Regions from separate parts of the Nitratireductor sp. CH_MIT9313-5 genome, predicted to be linked through region 2. Evidence: predicted binding sites of a transcription regulator. Region 2 holds the regulator's gene; each other region holds the start of a gene.
The links. The regulator LexA, encoded in region 2, represses DNA repair genes until DNA is damaged. The targets are predictions, from matches to a motif close to TGTTCNNNNTGTGTTCNG.
Positions count from the first base shown of each region.

Region 1: a site for LexA is predicted at 2,533-2,550, ahead of WA367_RS10945 (ATP-dependent helicase). Genes of this name have one in related genera too.
Region 3: a site for LexA is predicted at 2,855-2,872, ahead of WA367_RS15635 (PA0069 family radical SAM protein). Genes of this name have one in related genera too.

Region 1 is NZ_JAYMER010000014.1:706,101-713,357, forward strand. It holds gene WA367_RS10930 (chloride channel protein) at 1-1,456, shown strand, start outside; gene WA367_RS10935 (hypothetical protein) at 1,611-1,802, shown strand; gene WA367_RS10940 (GNAT family N-acetyltransferase) at 1,854-2,279, opposite strand; gene WA367_RS10945 (ATP-dependent helicase) at 2,589-5,078, shown strand; gene WA367_RS10950 (hypothetical protein) at 5,102-5,581, opposite strand; gene WA367_RS10955 (DapH/DapD/GlmU-related protein) at 6,073-6,699, opposite strand; gene WA367_RS10960 (hypothetical protein) at 6,810-6,968, shown strand; gene WA367_RS10965 (SCO family protein) at 6,999-7,257, shown strand, end outside.
Region 2 is NZ_JAYMER010000014.1:404,725-411,981, reverse strand. It holds gene gltX (glutamate--tRNA ligase) at 1-25, opposite strand, end outside; gene WA367_RS09470 (ComEC/Rec2 family competence protein) at 139-2,490, shown strand; gene lexA (transcriptional repressor LexA) at 2,520-3,242, opposite strand; gene WA367_RS09460 (molybdopterin molybdotransferase MoeA) at 3,326-4,534, opposite strand; gene moaC (cyclic pyranopterin monophosphate synthase MoaC) at 4,515-5,018, opposite strand; gene trpC (indole-3-glycerol phosphate synthase TrpC) at 5,025-5,825, opposite strand; gene trpD (anthranilate phosphoribosyltransferase) at 5,852-6,862, opposite strand; gene WA367_RS09440 (peptidyl-prolyl cis-trans isomerase) at 6,866-7,257, opposite strand, start outside.
Region 3 is NZ_JAYMER010000022.1:49,036-56,292, forward strand. It holds gene WA367_RS15625 (F0F1 ATP synthase subunit B) at 1-194, shown strand, start outside; gene WA367_RS15630 (ribonuclease HII) at 819-1,487, opposite strand; gene WA367_RS15635 (PA0069 family radical SAM protein) at 1,626-2,780, opposite strand; gene moaB (molybdenum cofactor biosynthesis protein B) at 2,898-3,437, opposite strand; gene WA367_RS15645 (4-(cytidine 5'-diphospho)-2-C-methyl-D-erythritol kinase) at 3,430-4,314, opposite strand; gene WA367_RS15650 (hypothetical protein) at 4,318-4,503, opposite strand; gene WA367_RS15655 (S49 family peptidase) at 4,561-5,385, opposite strand; gene WA367_RS15660 (tRNA1(Val) (adenine(37)-N6)-methyltransferase) at 5,507-6,289, opposite strand; gene WA367_RS15665 (putative signal transducing protein) at 6,303-6,521, opposite strand; gene WA367_RS15670 (polyprenyl synthetase family protein) at 6,672-7,257, shown strand, end outside.

The DNA.
Region 1 (7,257 bases), 300 kb from region 2:
TCTGTGGCTGGGCACCCGAAGCGAACACGTCTATTCTGCAGCGCTCACCCTCCCCTGGTACTGGGTCATGGCTGGCCCCATCATTGGTGGTCTGATTGTCGGCGGTCTCCTGCCGCTATTGACCGCACGCCGCACCGGTGCCGTCGCCGACGTGATCGAGGCGCGTGCACTGACCGGTCGACGCCTGCATCTGCGTGACGGGCTGCTTTCATCAGCCGTCACGGTGCTCTCGCTCGGCTTCGGCGGAAGTGCGGGACGCGAGGGACCGGTCGTGCATCTTGGCGCGGTTCTGGCAACAGCCCTTGCCTGGCGTGCCAACCTCCCCGAATGGTGCCGCCGCACGCTTCTGGCCGCAGGCGTGGCGAGTGCAATATCAGCCAGTTTCAACGCGCCGATCGCCGGTGTGCTCTTTGCGCATGAGGTCATCCTCGGCCACTACGCCATGCGTTCCTTCGTGCCCATCGTGATTGCCTCCACCGCCGGTGGCGTGGCCTCCCGCCTCTGGTTCGGTGATGCGGCTGCCTTCCTCATTCCCCATCACCAGATTACTTCCTTCTGGGAATTTCCGGCCTTCGCACTCCTCGGTGTAACGGCAGCCGTTGTGGCCATCCTGTTCCAGCTTGCGCTTTTCCTCGCCGATTATCTCGCCCGCAGCCTCCATATCCGCTACTGGCTCCTGCCTGTGCTTGGCGGTTTGCTTGTTGGCGGCATTGCCGTTTTCTTTCCGCAGGTACTGGGCGTGGGCTACGAAGTTACCGACATGGCCCTGTGGCGAAAACTGCCGCTGATAACCATGCTGACTCTCATCGTGGTCAAGACCATCGCCACCGCTATTACGCTCGGCACCCGCTTTGGCGGCGGCATCTTCTCGCCTGCCCTTTATCTGGGTGCCCTCACCGGCGGTTCCTTCGGCATCATCGCCGCGTCTGCCTTTCCCGAACTTGCATCCAGCGAAGGTCTTTACGCCATCCTCGGCATGGGTGCGGTCGCCGGTGCAGTGCTCGGGGCGCCCATTTCGACCACGGTGATCGTCTTCGAGCTGACCGGCGGCTATACGCTTTCGATCGCCCTCCTTCTCTGCGTCGCCGTCGCACATGGCATCACGCAGGCCATCCACGGCCATTCCTGGTTCCACTGGCAGCTGGAGACGCGCGGCCTCTTCCTGCAGCAGGGACCACATCGCGCCCTGGGGCAAAACAAACGCGTCATGGATTTCATGGATCCCCTGCCCGATGAGGCAGAGCCTGAGACCTATGATCCGGAGAAATCACCCAGCCTGAAGCCGACAGATACTCTCGAAGCAGCCCTGCGTGCCTTCGACAAGGGCGGCCACAGCCGCCTGCCAGTCATCGACCCGCGCGACGAGACACGCATCATCGCCTGGGCGACGCATATCCATGCCCTGCGCGCTTACAATCGCGCACTGGTGCAGGCTAGCGAAGAAGAACATCGTTAAGGTAACGCCACTCTTTACCTGCCATTAACCATGAAATCCTTTGCACAGCTTTGCCTTGCCAAAAGCTTGATGGTTAACGGTGCGCGGGATGATCCTCTTGTTTGCGGTTAATGATTCGTATCCGGTGCAAAATCTGCACCGGCAGGAGGCTTTCGTGAGGATCGATGTGAAGGAGATGTCCGAGCGGCTGGCTTACGATCCGGCTTTCTCGAGCTACGACTTCTGGCGCGCCTGCAAGCGCCTCGATGACGAGCTTTACCAGCTGAGCCGCTCCAATGCGCCGATCCCGATAGACCTGATTTTCGGCCGCGCGATCATCCAGCGCGCAGCGCAACTGCGCCAATGAAACTGGCGGGGCGATAAACCGCCCCGCCTTCGCTTGGAAACAACGCGGCAACTAGCCGCGATAGGTCATCCGCATGATCGGGAACCCGGATGGCTCATCAATGGCTTCTTCCTTGAAGACGAACCCATAGCGGTCATAGAACCGGCGGCCGATCGGGTTATCGCGGAAGACTTCCACCTCAAGCGGTCCCTTTTCCGCGTAAGCCCAGTCAACCAGAGCACGTCCGTACCCTTTGCCAATTGCATCGGGGTCAACGAAGAGCCCGCCAATGGTATTGCCAATCAGCGCGATGAACCCCTGGATGGTGCCGTTCTGCTCAAGGATCATCGTTTCTGCTTGAGGCAGATATACCTCGCGGATGAGCTTCTGTGCCTCATCCTGAAAGCTCTTGGACAGAAACGGGTGAGCAAGGTCGCTCGCTGAACGCCAGATGGCAATCAGCCGGTCAGCATCCTGCTGACGGTATTTTCTTATCATTTGGAAATATCCCACATGTCACTCCACCCGAGGTGGAATGAGAAACTTTCATTGGTTTCTGCAGCTCAATCAGCAGAGACTTCTGCTGGCTTCGAGCCGGTGAAGGCCTGTGAAAAGCCCTCTATCATTAGCGGGACATCAAAACTCCTGTGTAGAGAATGCTTCCATTACACGCACCGCGCGAATTGGTCAATATCAGCATGTATGCGCTGCCTCGAAACTCCTACCTGCCCTTTAATCCCGCCACCTGAACCGGTACAAAAGGAAAACGTTTGCCCTTGGGGCCTCGAATCACCATATGCGGAGCCTATGTCCGGTTCACCTGATGATATCCCCTTCTTCGACGAAGAAGATGCAGCACCCGCACCTGGTCCACGCGCCGGCGGCATTGCCGCGCGCGCCATGGCCGCACGCGCCGCTCCACGCCAGGCTTATCTTGAAGGCCTGAACCCTGAGCAAGCTCAGGCTGTGGAAACGACAGAGGGTCCTGTCCTTGTGCTGGCTGGTGCAGGTACGGGCAAGACGCGCGTTCTGACCACACGCATTGCGCACATCCTGGCGACCGGAAAGGCTTATCCCTCGCAGATCCTGGCAGTGACCTTCACCAACAAGGCCGCGCGCGAAATGAAGACGCGTATCGGCGTCTTTGTCGGCGAAGCGATCGAGGGCATGCCATGGCTTGGCACCTTCCACTCGATTGGCGTGAAGCTCCTGCGCCGTCATGCCGAACTCGTCGGCCTGAAATCCTCTTTCACCATCCTTGATACGGACGATCAGATCCGCCTGCTCAAGCAGCTCATTCAGGCCGAGGGGCTGGATGACAAGCGTTGGCCGGCACGTCAGTTCGCCCAGATGATCGACGGCTGGAAGAACAAGGGACTCACGCCCAAGGAAATTCCTGAAGGCGATGCGCGCGCTTTCGCCAATGGCAAGGGCCGCGAGCTTTATGCGGCCTATCAGAACCGACTCCTCACACTCAATGCAGTGGATTTTGGAGACCTGCTCCTGCACCCGATCCGCATTTTCCGCGAATATCCGGATGTGCTGAAGGAGTACCACAAGCGCTTCCGCTACATCCTCGTTGACGAGTATCAGGACACCAATACCGCCCAATATATGTGGCTGCGCCTGCTTGCCCAGCGTCTGGGTCAATCGGTCAACGTCTGCTGTGTGGGTGATGATGACCAGTCGATTTATGGCTGGCGCGGCGCTGAGGTCGATAACATCCTGCGCTTCGAGAAGGACTTCCCCGGCGCAACCGTGATCCGCCTGGAGCGCAACTACCGCTCGACGTCTCACATTCTCGGCGCTGCCTCGCACCTGATTGCCCATAATGAGGGCCGGCTGGGAAAAACGCTTTTCACCGAACAGGCAGACCCCGACGAGCCAAAGGTGCAAGTCCATGCATCGTGGGACTCCGAAGAGGAAGCGCGCGCAATCGGCGAGGAAATCGAGGCGCTGCAAAGCAAGAAGCATGCGCTGAACGACATGGCGATCCTCGTGCGCGCCTCGTTCCAGATGCGTGAATTCGAAGACCGCTTCGTGACCCTTGGCCTCAATTACCGCGTCATCGGCGGCCCGCGCTTCTATGAGCGGCAGGAAATACGCGACGCGATGGCCTATTTCCGCGTCGTCGCACAGCCCGCAGACGACCTCGCCTTCGAGCGCATCGTGAACGTGCCGAAGCGCGGTCTTGGTGAAGCAGCCGTCCGGCAGATCCACGACGTCGCCCGCATGCGCCAGGTGCCAATGCTCCAGGCCGCGCGTGATCTCGTTGGCACCGAGGAGATGAAGCCGAAGCCGCGCGCAGCACTTCGCACCGTGGTAGAGAATTTCGAGCGCTGGCAGGACATGCTCGATCGCACCTCCCATACGGAGCTTGCTGAACTGATCCTTGAGGAATCCGGTTACACGGACATGTGGAAGAACGACCGCTCTGCGGAAGCGCCGGGCCGGCTGGAGAACCTCAAGGAACTCATTCGCTCCATGGAAGATTACGAGAGCCTTCGCGGTTTTCTGGAGCATGTGGCGCTGGTGATGGACGCCGAGCGCGACGAGGAAATGGATGCGATCAGCATCATGACACTGCACTCTGCCAAAGGCCTGGAATTCGACACGGTCTTCCTGCCCGGCTGGGAAGAAGGTCTGTTTCCGCACCAGCGTGCGCTGGATGAAGGCGGTAGAACCGGCCTGGAAGAAGAGCGTCGACTTGCCTATGTCGGCCTCACCCGCGCCAAGAAAAACCTGCATCTGTGGTTCGCCTCCAACAGGCGCATCCACGGATTATGGCAGACTACCATGCCGTCGCGTTTTCTCGACGAATTGCCCGAGGCTCATGTCGAGGTCTGCGAGGACGGAAGCGCCTATGGCGGCTATGGGCGGCCCGACGGACAGATCGGCAGGCCGAACCCTTATGGCCGCTCCCGCTTCGACGATCAGGGCAGCTTCTCCAACACCTATGCAACACCCGGCTGGCAGCGGGCGCAGAAGAACCGCAACAGCGCCACCGACCGAAACTGGGGCACCCGCTCCGGACATCAGGTCGAGCGCATCGGTTATGGTGAGGCAGATTCAGGCTATGGAGCTGGTCGAGGCTCGGTGAAGGGCCGAACCATCGAAGGAGAGCTTGTTGCCAAATCCGTCTCCGACACACCTTCGGCATTCAAGGTGGGCGACCGTGTCTTTCACCTGAAGTTCGGCAACGGAAACATCGCTGCGATCGACGGCAACAAACTGACCATCGACTTCGACAAGGCGGGCCAGAAGCGTGTGCTCGACGGCTTCGTCAGCCCGGTCTGACGCTTTGGAAAGGGCAGCGGGCGCTATTCGCCCCCCTGCTCCTTGAAGTAGACGAATTTGCCCTCGTCATTCTTCTCGCGCTGCAGAACTCCGTTCTTTGCATAGCGCGAGAGCGGGCCAGAAAAGGCATTCGACTTGTAGCGCATGCCCAGATCGGTCTCGCATTTCTTGACGATGTCACCGATTGTTCGACGCTCGTTGAAAAAATCGCCGTTCAGAAGATCATTCAAGGCTGCCACAGCACCACTCGCGCTTGGCGCGGTCTTGCGCCCGCGGCGCGGACGGCCGCGATGAAGCAACTCGCCGCGCTCGCCAATCCAGTCGACACCTTGAAAACCTGGGCCCGCACGGTAGCCAGTTGCGTTTTCCGACAGCCCGTCCACGTTCTGCTGCTTGAACAGCAGCTCAACAATGCGCAGTTGTACTGCCTCGGATTCAAATCTGTTGAGAGTCTCCGAAAGCTCGTTCAATTGCTTCTTCAACTCATCAAACTGCTTGTGCATCTGTCGCCCCCTCGCACTCCGCTTTCGCGGCGTTCGTTATATATGGCAATATATGGCTCGCAGGTGTCAACACACGCAGAAAGCGAGTAAACAACAGAAACAGTATTTCGTCGCCTCAAGAGAACATAACGTCAAAACCGAAATAGCCAGTTGAATTTCAACACCTTTTCCGAAACCGGAAGAGCACGCGATATGTCACGGCGACGTAAACGTTAACGTAACTGGTACACCAGCCACAGCCCACTTGGTCCAGCTATTCAGTGATACGCGGCACGTCTGAAGACACTGAACCACTAGATGATGATGAAGAAGAAGCTGGCACCTGAATACACCCTCAGGTAGAATTTTGGCTTCACATTTCATTTACGATATGCATCATAGTCTGTGCACGCTTCAGCAAGATCATCGGGCTGAACTCCTGCCTCCAGGAAAAACCCTTCCGTCTCGTTCCAGGCGGAAGGGATTCCCCTGAGAGTGCACGCAAACCGAACTCAGGCGTTCTCCCACTTTTTCAGAAACGCTCCGATTTCCAGATTCTGCATGTCGGGAATGGCCTCGAACAATTTATCGTCGCTCCAGTTCCACCACGCCACATCGCGTAGACGCGCGGCGATTTCGGACGGAAAACGGTCGCGTATCTTCTTGGCAGGAACGCCGGCAACCACGCTATAGGCGTCCACATCCTTGGTGACGACAGCGTTTGCGCCAATCACGGCCCCATCTGCGATACTCACACCGGGCATGATGACCGCGCCGTGGCCGATCCAAACATCATGACCAATAGTGACCGGGCGAGCGCGTCGCCTCTCCCGAAAAGCACCATCGACACCGAGATAGCGGAAATACTCGTTTGGCCGGTAGGTGATCTTGTGGGTTGTGACCCGCTCCATCGGATGCTCGAGAGCGTTCAGCCGCGCATTGGCAGCAATTGAGCAAAAACGCCCAATGGTGGTGTAGATCGCTTCCGCGTGCCGCTCGAAATAGGAAAAATCCCCCAACTGGACCTCGCGCAGCACTACGCGCTCGCCCACCGCACTGTAGCGGCCAAGCTTGCAACCCTTCAGACTGGCTGTCCCGTGTATCCGCGGCTGCGGATCGGTAAAGCGCAAATCTTCCATACAGCCAGCCCTCTCTCAATGGCGCTCGTTGACACTGTTGTGATTGCAGAAGCTTGCGCCGCGACACAATGCTTCTTTGCATAATTGTCGGCGAAGGCTAGTCTCGCTTCATGAACCCGCAAGGCTCGCGCTCCTCGTCATATCTCCTGTTTGCCGTTGCACTGGCCAGTGTTGCCGTGCTCGGAGGAAGCGGCCTTGCGCTTTGGCAGAACCAGGGAACCTCCCTCTTTCTCACGCTGTCGCAGAACGGACTTCCCTTCTGCTTCTGACCTGAAGATTTTAATTTCGGAACCTCTCCTATGATGCGCGCGATCCTTATTGCCATTATCGTGGTCATGGCTGCCGCCGTCGGCTACATGACCTATCAGTGGTACAGAAGCGAACCGGAGGTCGTCGCCTTCGGTACACCTTTCGAACTGGTGAACCAGGATGGCGAGCCCGTCACCGAAAAGGCCTTCGAAGGCAACCCGACCGCACTCTTTTTCGGCTTCACGCACTGCCCTGATGTCTGCCCCACCACGCTCTTCGAGATGCAGAGCTGGCTCGAGCAGCTGGGCG
Region 2 (7,257 bases):
AGCGGGTTACGACAGGTTTTGACATGACATCCTGTTTGGGCTGTGGGCGATCCTGACCGCCCATCCGTCGGGTGGAAATTGCGTGCGCCTCATGTAGCATAGGCGAGAGCGCACGCAAGCGCCGGGGGCTTATGGGAAATGCAAGGTGACGGGGCGGCCACCAGCATGGATGAGCGCGAGCGGTTCGGGCAGGGTTTCGGCCAGGTCGGTTCGCCCGTGGCGGAGCCTGTCCGGGATATTGCAGAAGCTGGTGGTGCGACGCTGCCTTCGGCGCAGCCACGGTCGCGTAAATCCCTGACTCAGTCGTTGAGTGGAAATGTGCTGAGCGACCTGCACGTGGAAGCTGCCCGAGGCACACCGTTCCTGTTTCTGCCTGTCTTGCTGGCCATTGGCGCAGCGGTCTATTTCGCCTTGCCGGAAGAACCAGCAGGCGCAGCCATCGTGGCAACTGTCACGGTGCTCCTTGCGGGCCTTTTTCTGGCGCGAGGTAGACCGGTGGTCTCCCTCGGACTTGCGGCGTTACTGGTTTTCTCAATGGGGCTGGCCGCAGCCAAGCTGGAGACCTGGCGGCGATCAACACCGATGCTTGGTTCGCCCATTGCCACAACGCTGACGGGGCAGGTGTTGACACTTGAGCACATGGCAAACGGACGCATCCGGCTTACGCTGGATGTGATCGGGACAGAGCGGCCGCAACTGAGATATGCACCTGACCGTGTCCGGGTCAGCGCCCGCAATGTGCCGGATGCGCTGGCGCCGGGCGACGTTGTCAGCGGGCTGGTGCGGCTGATGCCGCCTTCCGGGCCGGTGCGCCCTGGTGCCTATGACTTTGCCTTTACGAGCTTTTTCCAGGAGCGGGGTGCAGTTGGCTTCTTTCTGCGCAATCCCGTGCGCGTTCAAAAAGCCGAAGAGAGTGTTCTATTGCGTGCGCAAAGCCTGGTCCAAAGGCTGCGCCGGGCGCTCGCTGAGCGAATTTCGCGCCATGTGGATGGGCAGGCTGGGCAAGTGGCGGTCGCGATGATCACCGGTTTCCGTGCGGGCATACCCGAAGAAACGAATGAGTGGCTACGGCGCGCAGGGCTGGCGCATATTCTGGCAATTTCAGGCCTGCACATGGCATTGGCCGCCGGATGCGTCATGCTTGGCGTGCGCTGGGGCTTCGCGCTCTTTCCTCAGAGCGCCTCGCGCCTGCCGGTGAAGAAATATGCCGCAGGCGCAGCTTTGCTTCTGGCCACGCTTTATCTGCTGATCTCCGGAGGAGCCGTCGCCGCGCAACGCAGCTATATCATGCTCGCCGTCATGCTGGCAGCGCTTCTGTTTGATCGCGCGGCGATAACAATGCGTAATCTCGCCATTGCCGCCCTCATCATCATTGCCGCATCACCCCATGTGGTGGTCGGGCCCAGTTTTCAGATGTCCTTTGCGGCGACTGCGGCACTGATTGCCGCGTATGGATGGTGGACGGAACGCCGCCGCAGGGCCTCGCACCGGCCGCATCGGGAGCGAGGGCTGGCCGCTCGCGTGGCAATGGCGGTACTACTGTTCTTCGCCGGGCTTTGCGCGACCAGCATTATTGCCGGCCTGGCAACCAGCCTGTTCGGAGCGTGGCATTTTCAGCGCGTCAGTCCTTATGCTTTGCCTGCAAATCTGGCGGCCATGCCCCTGGTCTCGCTTGTTGCCATGCCATCTGCGGTAATCGCAATGATCATGATGCCATTTGGGCTGGATGGACCATTCTGGCTCCTGATGGGCAAGGCGATAGAGGGGATTACGCTGATCGCCGAAACGGTTTCAGATCGCAGTCCCATTGATGCGATCGGTCTGATGCCGCGGGGCGCATTCCTGCTGCTCGTCAGCGGGTTTACATTGCTGGTCATTTTCACGACGCGGTTGAGAATTCTGTCGCTCCCGTTCCTGCTTGCCGGACTGGCCGTCTGGTCCCAGCGCGACCTTCCAGATGTCCTTGTGAGCGATGATGCGCGGCTCGTCGGTGTCCGCGTGGCAAACGGGGCACTGGCGGTCAACAGAGACCGGCCCAACGGCTTCACCATGGGTGATTGGAAACATGCGCTGAATGTCGATCAGGTGATCAAGCCGCAGGGTGTGGATGAGGGGCAGGCCACACCAGACAACGCCTTTTCATGCGCCGACACGGTCTGCTCGCTGGAGCATCCCCATGGTGGAGCAATCGTGCATCTGAAGGACCCGGCAGACACTAGAGCCTATTGCTCGAAAGCTGCGGTGATCGTGGTCGACGATGCCACAATCTCCTCTCCATGCGGCAGGCACGTGTTGCTGCTGACCAAGAAGGATCTCGCACAAAATGGTGCTGCGGCAATCTATCTGTCGACCAGACCGGACAGGATAACCCGACTTGTACATGCCGTGGCCAGGCCCTATCGGCCCTGGCATGAACACCGACAATATTCTCGCGCTGCAAGGGCCTGCCGCCCTACCGGAGGGATTAACCCTCCTGCGGGCGCGCTATGAATTCAGCAGCGACCCGAGGGCTCACAAGGTCAGTAGCGGCGGATCAAACCGACCAGCTTGCCTTGAACCTTCACGCGGTCGGGGCCGAAAATGCGCGTCTCATAGGCAGGATTGGCTGCCTCAAGCGCAATGGATGCGCCCTTGCGCCTGAGCCTCTTGAGTGTGGCTTCCTCATCGTCAACCAGCGCAACAACGATCTCACCGGGATTGGCCGAACTGGAATGTTTGATGATGACAGTATCACCATCGAAGATCCCAGCCTCGATCATCGAGTCGCCTTTTACTTCCAGAGCGTAGTGCTCCCCACCTGAAAGCATATCCGGCGGTACCGTGATGCTGTGGGTCTGGTGCTGGATGGCATCGATGGGCACACCGGCTGCGATACGCCCCATGACCGGGACGCTGTAGGCGCCACCGTCTTCAGCCGGTGCAGGCGCGGGAGCGGCGGGACGGGCAGGTTCGGGCGTTTTGCCGAGGCTACCCTCGATCACGCTTGGCTGAAACTTGCGTGCAGTGCCGCCAAGACCTGGTGCGATCGAATCAGGCAGGCGCAACACTTCCAGCGCACGAGCCCGGTTGGGAAGCCTGCGGATGAAGCCCCTTTCCTCGAGCGCGGTAATCAAACGATGAATGCCCGACTTGGAAGCCAGGTCGAGCGCCTCCTTCATCTCGTCAAACGAAGGCGGGATGCCCGTCTCCTTCAGACGCTCGTGGATGAAGAGCAGCAGCTCGTGCTGTTTGCGTGTCAGCATTGCCGACTCCCGGAATCAGTCATAAACAAAACCAGAACATAATGTATCTGTTCCAGTTGTGTTCCGCAACGGCAATTTTGGCGTCAGTCTCGCAGCATCAGGATCCGGCATCTGTCGCCGGCGGCCGCGGCGGGTGCGTGGGGTTCCCTGATGAGGAGGCAGTTTGCGGCAGCATAAGCCGTCAGGTGCGACGAATCCTGGTGAGCAAACGGTGTTGCTAGAAGCCCCTCAGGGCCTTGTACCGCGACTGCACGCACATAGTCCTGACGTTCATCATTGGCCGACATGGCAGTGGCGAGCCTGGCGCGGCGGATATCGGGACGGAAGATAGCGCCGGAGAGCCGGGCCAGGAGCGGTCGCAGAAAGAGTTCGGCGCAGACAAGACTGGAAACAGGGTTGCCGGGCAGGCCCAGCACCCGCTGGTTGCCCAATCTTCCGGAGATCAATGGCTTGCCCGGGCGCATGGCAACTTTCCAGAACGAAAGCTGCATTCCCGCGTCAGCCAGTGCGCTGCGCACGAGGTCGTGTTTTCCAACCGATGCGCCGCCGAGCGTGACCAGAACATCCGCTCCTTGACCGGAGGCTTGCTGCAATGCCGCAGAAATCAACGCTGCGTCGTCGGGTATGATGCCCAGATCAAGCACTTCAGCACCTTCCTGTTCGGCTATGGCTGCGATGCCGAATGTGTTGGATGCGATGATCTGATTTTCTCCGATCTCGTCGCCGGGAGGGACAAGCTCGTTACCGGTGGCAAGTACCGCCAGAAGCGGTTTCCTGTGCACGCATAGGCTCGGATGTCCGCCAGAGGCGGCAAGTGCCAGAGCTGCGGGATCGAGTTTGCGCCCCGGTTCAAGCAGGGTGTCGCCTTCACGAAAATCGAGGCCTGCCAGCCGGATATTTCGTCCAACCTCGACGGGACACGTCGCACGGATTGTTGCCTGACCGGTCTGTTCGGTGTTCTCCTGTATCAGGACAGCGTCAGCACCTTTCGGCACAGGTGCCCCGGTGAAAATCCGTACCGATTCCCCATGCTTGAGCGTGCCTTCGAACCGTGTGCCAGCCGCAGCCTCTGCGACCACGCGCAGGTTGTTCTGGGGTTTGCGGGTGTCGTCCGCACGTACCGCAAAGCCGTCCATTGCGGATGCGTCGAAGGGCGGCTGGGTCCGGTTGGCATATATCGGTGACGCAAGGACACGTCCTGACGCTTCTCTCAATGGCACGCATTCGGGTTCCAGCGGCTTGACGCCGTCCAGAACTCGCTCCAGCGCTTCATCAACGGGAAGAAGTGCCATCCGGTGCGTCTTCTCTTCTCCAGTGGCCCGATTTGCCGCCGGCTTTCTCGACAAGGCGGAGATTGGTGATTTCCATGCCGCGATCCATGGCCTTGGCCATGTCATAGATGGTCAGGCAGGCAACGGAGGCTGCTGTTAGAGCTTCCATCTCCACGCCTGTCTTGCCGGTCACCCGTGCGGTTGCACAAATGTGAAGGCCCGGCAGTTCCTCGTCGGGTTTGATTTCGACGGCAACGCTGTCGAGACCGAGAGGGTGACAAAGCGGGATGAGTTCGTGGGTGCGCTTTGCAGCCATGATGCCTGCAATGCGTGCAGTGCCGATAACGTCACCTTTCTTGGCATCGCCTCTGCGGATGGCATCCAGCGTTTCCGGACGCATTTTCACGGATCCCTCAGCCATTGCATGGCGGGCGGTTTCGCTTTTTGCGCCAACATCCACCATCTGCGCAGTGCCATCGGAGGTGATATGGGTGAGCCGCGTCATGGAAACTCAAGCAGCCACAGGAGCGAGCAGATCGCGTGTGGCTTGGGCTACATCATCCTGGCGCATCAGGCTCTCGCCGATCAGGAAGGTGTTGATGCCGCATTTCGACAGGCGCTGGCAGTCAGCATTGGTGAAGATGCCGCTTTCGCCCACAATCAGCCGCTCATCGGGGACAAGCGGTGCCAGCTTCTCGCTGGTCTCGAGGCTGACTTCGAATGTTCGCAGATTGCGATTGTTGATACCAATCAGCGGTGAGGACAGTTTGAGCGCTCGCTCAAGCTCGGGTTCGTCATGAACCTCCACCAGCACGTCCATGCCAAGTTGGAAAGCCTCGTCTTCAAGTTGGCGCGCCTCATCGTCGGTGAGGGAAGCCATGATGAGCAGGATCGCATCTGCTCCCCAGGCGCGGGCTTCGTGAACCTGATAGGTCTCGAACATGAAATCCTTGCGCAGGACCGGAAGACCCGAGGCATTGCGCGCCTGTGCAAGATATTCCGGCGCTCCCTGGAATGAGGGCTTGTCCGTCAACACAGAGAGGCAAGTCGCGCCGCCTTCGCGATAGGCTTCGGCGAGTGCCGGCGGGTTGAAGTCCGCACGGATCAGTCCCTTGGAGGGGCTTGCCTTCTTCACCTCGGCAATAAGCGCAAAACGGCCCTTGTCGATGTCAGAGCGCAATGCGCGTGCAAAACCGCGGGGCTCTTCGACATCTGCGGCTTTCGCCTTGAGCTCGCTCAGCGGAACAGCGGCTTTTGCGGCCGCGATCTCCTCGCGCTTGTAGGTCTCGATCTTTTCCAGAATGTCAGCCATTGCCGTCCTTCGCATGTCGCTCCGGCTTACCGGTTGGACACTTCGACCAGTTTTTCGAGGCGCTTCAGAGCGCTGCCATTGTCGATTGCCGCCTGGGCCATCTTCACGCCGTCCTGCAGATTCTCAGCCTTGCCAGCCATGGTCAATGTACCGGCTGCGTTGAAAACTGCGATATCGCGATAGGCATTGCGCTCTCCTTCAAGAACGGCACGCAGCGCGCGGGCATTGTACTCGCCGTCGCCGCCCTTGAGATCAGCTACGGTCACGCGTGGGAGACCGACTTCCTCCGGCGTCAGATCAAAGGTCCGAATCGCACCGTTTTCAAGGGCGGCAACCTTGGTTGTGCCGGCAGTCGTTATCTCGTCCAGGCCGTCGCCATGTACGACCCAAGCCCTGTCCGTGCCAAGCTCCTTCAACACCTCTGCCAGCGGTTCGACCCACTGGGGCGAGAATACCCCCACGAGCTGATGCTTGACGCCGGCGGGATTGGAAAGCGGTCCGAGCAGGTTGAAAATCGTGCGGGTACCCAGTTCCACGCGTGCTGGCCCCACATGGCGCATCGCAGCGTGGTGGTTGGGCGCGAACATGAAGCCGAGACCTGCTTCGGTAATGCACTCGGAGATCCTCTCCGGCCCGATATCGATATTCACGCCAAGTGCGGCAAGGCTGTCGGCAGCACCGGAGCGGGAGGAGAGGGCGCGATTGCCGTGCTTTGCCACCGGAAGGCCGCTGCCGGCAATGATGAATGCGGCGCATGTGGAGACGTTATAGGTGCCTGAAGCGTCTCCACCGGTGCCGACAATGTCCACTGCGTCTTGCGGAGCGGAGACGGTGAGCATCTTGGAGCGCATCGTATCTACGGCGCCGGTGATTTCCGCTACCGTTTCGCCACGGACCCTAAGCCCCATGAGGAAGCCGCCGATCTGCGCAGGGGTGGCCTCGCCCGACATGATAATCTCGAAGGCTTCACGCGCGCGTTCGAAGTCGAGAGGTTCACCCGCGGCGACTGTCGAAATGTGCTTTTTGAGATCTGCCATGGCTCAGAAGCTCATTGCCTGTTCGACGGCATTGCGGTTCACGCGGACCTCATATTTCTGCTGCAGGCCCTGCACTAGCTGCTGAACGAGGTCGTTCGCATAGGCTGAACCGGTGGAGGAAACCACGTCCTGGGGCAGGGCGTCAGGCCCTGTTTCAGCCGGGGCGAAAACTTCCGTTACCTTGAACAGGAAACGACCTTCACCGGCCGGGTTGGGGAATACGCCCACACCCTGCGGTCCAACATTGAACGCTGCTGCTACACCATCACGGCCAAGATCGGAGTCGTCCGCCAAGCGCTTCAGACCGCGCTTCACCTGCTTTTCCTGTCCGATCTCTTCGGCAACCGCGTCGAGCGAGGTGCCCGAACGGATGCTCTGCGCCAACTCGTCGGCGC
Region 3 (7,257 bases), on a different contig from region 2:
TTGCGCGCCGCACTGCACTGGCAGAGCAGAAGATCGCTCAGGCCGAACGCGATGCCGTGAACGAGGTTCGCTCGCTCGCCGTCGACGTCGCTGTCGCTGCAGCTGGCAACATCCTCGCCGACAAGGTCGACGGTGCCAAAAGCGCCGAACTTTTCAAGGACGCGCTGGGTCAGGTTAAAACCAAGCTCAATTAGACGCGCCTCGCACATCAATCAAAACCGCCGCAAGCACCGCTTCCGGCGGTTTTTTTATGCCTACCGCACACGACCATGGCGGAGAAGCCTGCGCCAGGCACACCCCCTCTGCCTTGCCAGGCATCTCCCCCACAAGGGGGAGGTCCGTTGCGGTAATTGCAGTTCCTTTTATCGAGATGCAGTTGTGAAATAACGGCTAGCCAATCTCCCACCCGTGGGGGAGATGTCCGGCAGGATGGAGGGGCGGCGGTGCGAAAGGGTGAAAACATATGCGCATCACAAACAGGGACAAATCCAACTCCGTCATCCTCGGCCTCGTGCCGAGGATCTGCCGCGTTCAAACGACCCTATGCCGAACAAGATGAGCGATCAGCAGATCCAATGGACAAGCCATAGGATGACGAGCCTGGAGCGCCGCCTTTATTCTCTCGTCATCCCGGAAGCGGCAGGCCAACCGGGAGCCAATGGAAGATCATCGTGGAGAAAAGTCCGGCCCTCGGCGTGCCCGTCCACCGCCGCTCCCGCCTTTTGCGATGTGGGACCATGCCCCCCATTAGGTCCCGGCTCTCGCACTGCTCGGCCGGGTGGACGGGTTGGCAGTGCCAAAGACCCACCCCGGCGTAGTCAGCTGGCCAGTAGATCCAGCGATTTCAGCGGAGCGAAGCTCATGCGGTGGATGCGTTGAACGGGGCCGTGTTGTGTGATGGCGTCGCGGTGGCGTTTGGTGGCATAGCCTGCATGGCTGTCGAAACCATAATGGGGCTGGCAGTGGCCGGTGCGGGTCATCATGCGGTCGCGCGTGACCTTGGCGATGATCGAGGCTGCCGCGATAGACTGGGAGCGTTGGTCGCCCTTCACCACGGCCTTGCAAGGGCAATTGAGGCCGGGCGGGATGTCGCGACCGTCTGCAAGTGCAAAGCGGGCAGGTGTACACAGGCCATGAAGCGCCCTTCTCATCGCTTCAAGCGAGGCCAGGCGGATGTCGGAAGCGTCAATGCTTGCCGCACAGACCGAGGCCACGGAGACCGAAATCGCAGCACCCAGAATGTCCAGAAACAGGGCTTCGCGTGCTTCTGCGGTAAGACGCTTTGAATCATCAAGTCCCTCGGGCAGCCGATTTGCATCGAGGATGACTGCCGCGGCAACCACAGGACCGGCCAGCGGTCCGCGACCGGCTTCGTCCAATCCGGCAACAGGTGCCGTCCCATCGCGCATGATGCCATGCTCAAGGCTGTAGTCCGGCCGGATCGGCAGGTCAAAAAGGAGCGGAGAATCGGAACGCGAGCGAGACATGGTGCGGCGAAACTCGCATCGCTTCCGATTCTCCGCAAGCCCTTCCGGTGGAGTTGTGGGGCATCCGGAAAGGCTCCGTCGGCCCGGGGATGGCAACGACGGGAAGAGGGGGAGGCAGGTATGCTGCCTCGCCAGATTCTACAGAAGGGTGAGCTGCTCTCCTTCACCCGCTGGCGCCTTGAAAAGATCGCTGCGCAGCTTCAGCTTTTCCTGGTTGAGGCCGAGACGCTTTGCCGCCATCTCGAAGCGGCGACCGATCTGCCAGGCATAGGGGCCGGTGCCCTTCATGCGCTTGCCCCATTCCGCGTCATAGTCCTTGCCACCTCGCATGGAGCGCACGAGTGACATGACATGGCGGAAGCGGTCAGGATAATGGCGCAGGAGCCAATCCTTGAAGATCGGGCTGACTTCCAGCGGAAGACGCAGAATGATGTAACCGGCTTCACGCGCACCCGCCGCATGGGCCGATTCCAGGATGCGCTCGACCTCGCTGTCGGTGAGCCCCGGGATAACGGGACCGATCATGACCGACACGGGAATGCCTGCGTCACTCAAGGCGCGGATGGTCTCGAGCCTGCGGGTTGGCGTGGCAGCGCGCGGCTCCATCGTACGGGAGAGCCGCCGGTCGAGCGTCGTCACCGAAAGCGCCACCTTGGCCAAGCCCCTCTCAGCCATACGTGAGAGGATATCGATATCCCGCGTCACCAGTGCAGACTTGGTGACGATGCCCACGGGATGCTGATGCGCTTCAAGCACCTCCAGCACCTCGCGCATGATGCGGTATTTCTTCTCGATGGGCTGATAGGGGTCGGTATTGGTGCCAATCGCGATCGTCCGCGGCTCATAACCCTTCTTGCCAAGCTCTCGCTCCAGAAGCCGGGCGGCATCAGGCTTGGCGAAGAGACGCGCCTCGAAATCTAGCCCGGCAGACAGCCCCATATAGGAGTGGGTGGGTCGTGCGAAACAATAGACACAGCCATGCTCACAGCCCCGATAGGGGTTGATGGACCGGTCGAAGGAAATGTCAGGCGAATTGTTCTTGGTGATGATGCTGCGCGGACGCTCGGTCTGAACCTCCGTCTTGAATGGCGGCAGCTCTTCCAGCGATTCCCAGCCATCATCGAAGACATGGCGCGTCAGCGGCTCGAAGCGCCCCGTGGGATTGATCCCCGCAGAGCGGCCCCGCCTGCGCCCTTCGTGAACGCGAATGCCAGAACCTTCGACGATAGCGTTGGCCGCCATGACGCCTCCATTGCCTGAAGCAGCAATGTCAGCGCGTGCGATCTGTTCCACCATGAGAGCCTCCACCGGAATTGCGGGCCAAGCGCCCCATCCGCCTTGCATGAATCTATTCCTATTTCAGAATAGAGAACAAAGCAAGAACAAAAATGTTCCGGTATCGGGTAAGCGTCAATCGGACTTGCGGCGCAGATGTTCGTCGAGACGCGGCATGATCTCTACGAAGTTGCAGGGCTTGTGGCGAATGTCGAACTGGTCCTTCAGCACCAGATCCCAAGCATCACGGCAAGCGCCGGGTGAGCCGGGGAGGCAGAAAACGAAGGTGCCCCCGATCAGGCCCGCCGTAGCGCGCGACTGGATCGTTGAGGTGCCGATCTTCTCGAACGAGACGCGGTGGAAGACATGGGAGAAGCCGTCCATGCGCTTGTCGAAGAGAGGCTCGACAGCCTCCGGCGTGACGTCCCGGCCGGTAAACCCCGTTCCGCCCGTCGTCAGCACGACATCCACCGCGTCGCACTTGGACCAGTCCGCGACAATTGCACGGATGGCTTCGATGTTGTCCTTCGTGATCCTCCGGTCGGCCACCTGATGGCCCGCATCTCGAATGCGCCTTTCCAAGGTGTCGCCGGAGCGGTCGTCAGACAGGCTGCGCGTGTCCGAAACGGTCAGGATGGCAAAGCGCACCGGCACGAAGTCAGGTGTATCAGACATGGTCGAAAGCTTCCGTTTCGTGCAGCAGGGAAGTGGCGACGACAAACCAGTCGGGATGGCTTGCCGAGATTTCCTCACGCGCCCGTTCGGCAGCCTCTTGCGAAGAAAACAGCCCGAAACAGGTCGCGCCCGAGCCGGTCATCCGCACCAGCTCCGCCCCCGTTGCTAAGAGTGCCGAAAGGCAGTGCGAAATCTCCGGCTGAATGCGCGTGGCTGGCTCCTGCAGATCATTGCGCGTCCGATGGAGCCAATCGAATAGAGCAGGAGCGGTGTCGAGCGCTGTCAGGGGCGGGAGAGGCGGATTTTCCTTGCGCTCGAGCTTGCGGAAGATCTCCGGCGTGCTAACCGGCACTCCGGGATTGACCAGCAGCACGGATAACTCTGCGACTGCGCTTAAAGGCGTGATGTCTTCACCGATGCCACGGGCGATCAGCGGCGTCTCGCTGAGGCACATGGGAACATCGGCCCCGAGCTTGAGCGCTATCCGTGCCAGCCGATCCTGCTTCAGCCCCAGCTTCCACAGCGCGTTCAACAGAATAAGCGTTGAAGCCGCGTCAGACGACCCGCCTCCCATGCCGGAAGCGGCGGGAAGTTTCTTCTCAAGCTTGATGGCAACAGGTTCAACATGCCCCGTCTCCTCACGCAGAAGATCGCGAGCGCGAAGCACAAGGTTCTCCGCCCCCACCGGCAGTCCGAGGGCCTGCGGGCCAGTGATCGTGAATTCGTCCTCGCTTGAAGGTGAAACCGTGAGCCGGTCACCGAATTGCGTGAAGACCACGAGGCTTTCGAGCAGGTGATAACCGTCCGGCCTTTGACCGGTCACATGCAGGCACAGATTGATCTTGGCGGGTGCAACCCGGCTGAGGCTGTGTGCCAATGCTCAGTCCCTGGCCACGCGATATTCGCCGGTCTCAGGGTCTTTCACCAGGGTGCCCATGCTGCCGGTTGCCGCTTCCTTGCGCGCGCGTTTGGCGCGGCTGGTCACCCGCTCGGCCTCGCGCACGAATGCGCGGTAGCCCAGATAGGCGGCCAAGCCTACAGCGCCGAAAAAGAACAATTGTGGCATGCGCACATCCTCCAGCTAACGCCGCGCAAAGACGAGACCGTCCGGTCTTATTCTATCTCACAAGCCGAAGCGTTGCCAAAGGGCCTGTTCCTCCGCGCTGTCCATCATGCCGGATGCGAAGGAAGCGCCAATGGCGCCCATGTCGGGTGAGGAAATGAGGCCGAGGCGGCGGCCAAACAGACCACGCGACTGGCTGATGAGCTTCAGCTTGGTCTTCGTGCCATAGCGCTCTTTCAGGAAGCCGCGCATGTCGCCGATGCCGTCGATCAGGCCGAGCTCCTGCGCCCGCCGACCGGTCCAGAAAAGTCCTGTGAAAAGATCATCATTATCGGCAAGCTTTGCGCCGCGGCGCTGCTTCACCATGTCGATGAAGATCTCGTGGATCTCCAGTTGAAGCGCCTTCAGCCGCTCCACATCCTCCGGCTTTTCCGGCTGGAACGGGTCAAGCACGGCCTTGTTCTGCCCCGCGGTGTGTACGCGCCGCTCCACCCCGATCTTCTTGAGAAGCTCGGGAAAACCGAAGCCCGCGGAAACCACACCGATCGAACCGACGATTGAGGAGGGGTCCGCAATGATCTCATCCCCTGCCAGTGCGATCATGTAGCCGCCGGAAGCCGCAACATCTTCAACGAAGACATATACGTGCTTCTTCTTCTCTTCGGCCAGATCACGGATGCGCTGGAAGATCAGGCGCGACTGAACGGGCGAGCCACCGGGCGAATTGATGGAGATGGCGATGGCGGGTGCTTTCTTGTCCGAGAACGCCTTCTGGATGATGCCGGCCGTTGAGGCGAGCGAAAGGTTCTGCCGCATCGGCGAGTTGTTCGCCATGATCGCGCCCTGCAGCTTTATGACGGGAATGGTTATGGCATCGCTGCGCATGGACTTTGGCAATAGGCGCGAGAAGGGCTTCAAATCCGGTCTCCTTGATCAAATGAAACAAACTTGCCCCAGCATGTAGGCATGATTTGGTTCAAAGCAAAGAGCGGGGAGATCACATGGTTCAGCCGTTGGCAAACAGCGCTTCCTCGCCATTGATGAGGCGGTCCGCGCGCGCGGTGAAGGCACGACCCTCATTATGCAGAGTAAGCGGGGGCAACAGCTTCAGCGCGCCGCGCGCACCCTTGCGCGCCCTGATAATGACACGGATGGCGGCTGCATCGGCGCGCGGGTGAACGGGCAGTATCTCGGCACATCCGAACCTGCGATCGAATGCAGCAAGGATTTCCGCCAGGGAGTCCGGCCGTGCGATCACTGCAATCAGACCATCGGCTATCGAGATCGCGGCAGCGGTCCGTATCCAGGCCTCGAACATGCCCTCCACCATCACATGCGCCAGCCTTTTCGTCTCATGCGGCGTGGCCCGGTCATGACCGTGGTTGAAGGGCGGGTTCATGATGACAAGGCCGAAACGGTTGTCTTCAAGACCCTGTTCAAGCCGCGTGCGCCCGCTCGCCATCACATCGGCTTCAAGCACCGCGGCACGGTCCCGCAACGCCGCATTCTCTGCAAGCCGTAGCGTCCGCCGCGCGCATTCGGCCATCAGCGCATCACGCTCGACAAGCACAGCTTGTGCCCTCGCGCAGCGCGACAGAACGGCCAGTCCCGCCGCACCTGCACCTGCACCAAGATCAGCCACATGGCCGTCAAAGCCGTCAGGCGCGGCTGCGGCCAGAAGCATGGCATCGACGCCTGCGCGATGTGCCTTGGCAGCCGGTTGGATCAGGTGAAACTTGCCGCGGTGAAACGCGTCCTGCGTATGTGCAGGAAACTTGGCATCTGACATCGCGTCCGGGCCTTCAGGACATCTGGTCCTCGAGCCCGGCGTCAACCATCAGGCGTCGCGCGGCCTCGAGCTTTTCCGCTTCAACAAGGATGCGCCGCGGCAGGACGCCCAGCGACCCTTCCATGATGCTCATATTCGTATCAGCAACGAAACAGCCTATGCCTGCATCTTTCAGCAGGCTCTCAACGAAGGATAGGGTAACGGGGTCATTGGTGCGCAGAAGTTCGATCATGAAATGACGGTGGCAGGTCGCGGACCTCTTGTAAATCTTCTCATTGCATTGCAAGTCAATCGCGTTATTTCGCCGCTTGCGGCAGGGGCAGCCGGCCCCATATGTTCTAAGGGCTCATTCGAGCCGGATAACTGGACTGGAGGTAGCCTGATGGGCGTCGTGTTGAACATGGAAGGCAGCAAGGGCGGGCCTGCTTCGGTGGATCGTCTTGTCGGCCTTACCAGATCGGACATGGCGCGCGTGAACGAGCTGATCCTGTCAAAGGCCGGTTCCGATGTCGAGCTGATCCCGGAACTTGCCAAGCACCTCATTTCCTCCGGCGGCAAGCGTCTGCGGCCGATGATCACGATCGCCGCAGCGCAGATGTTCGGCTATGAGGGCGACAACCACGTCAAGCTCGCCACGGCGGTGGAGTTCATGCACACCGCGACGCTACTTCATGATGACGTGGTGGATGAAAGCGATCTGCGCCGCGGGCGGAAAACGGCGCGCATGATCTGGGGCAATCAGGCAAGCGTGCTGGTGGGCGATTTCCTTCTGGGGCAGGCCTTCCGCATGATGGTCGAGGTCGGTTCGCTTGAAGCGCTCGACATCCTGTCTGCCGCCGCGTCCATCATCGCCGAGGGCGAGGTGATGCAGCTTGGCGTCTCCAAGAATCTGGAAACCACGGAAGACGAATATCTCCAGGTCATCAAGGCCAAGACAGCGGCCCTGTTCTCTGCAGCTGCCGAGGTCG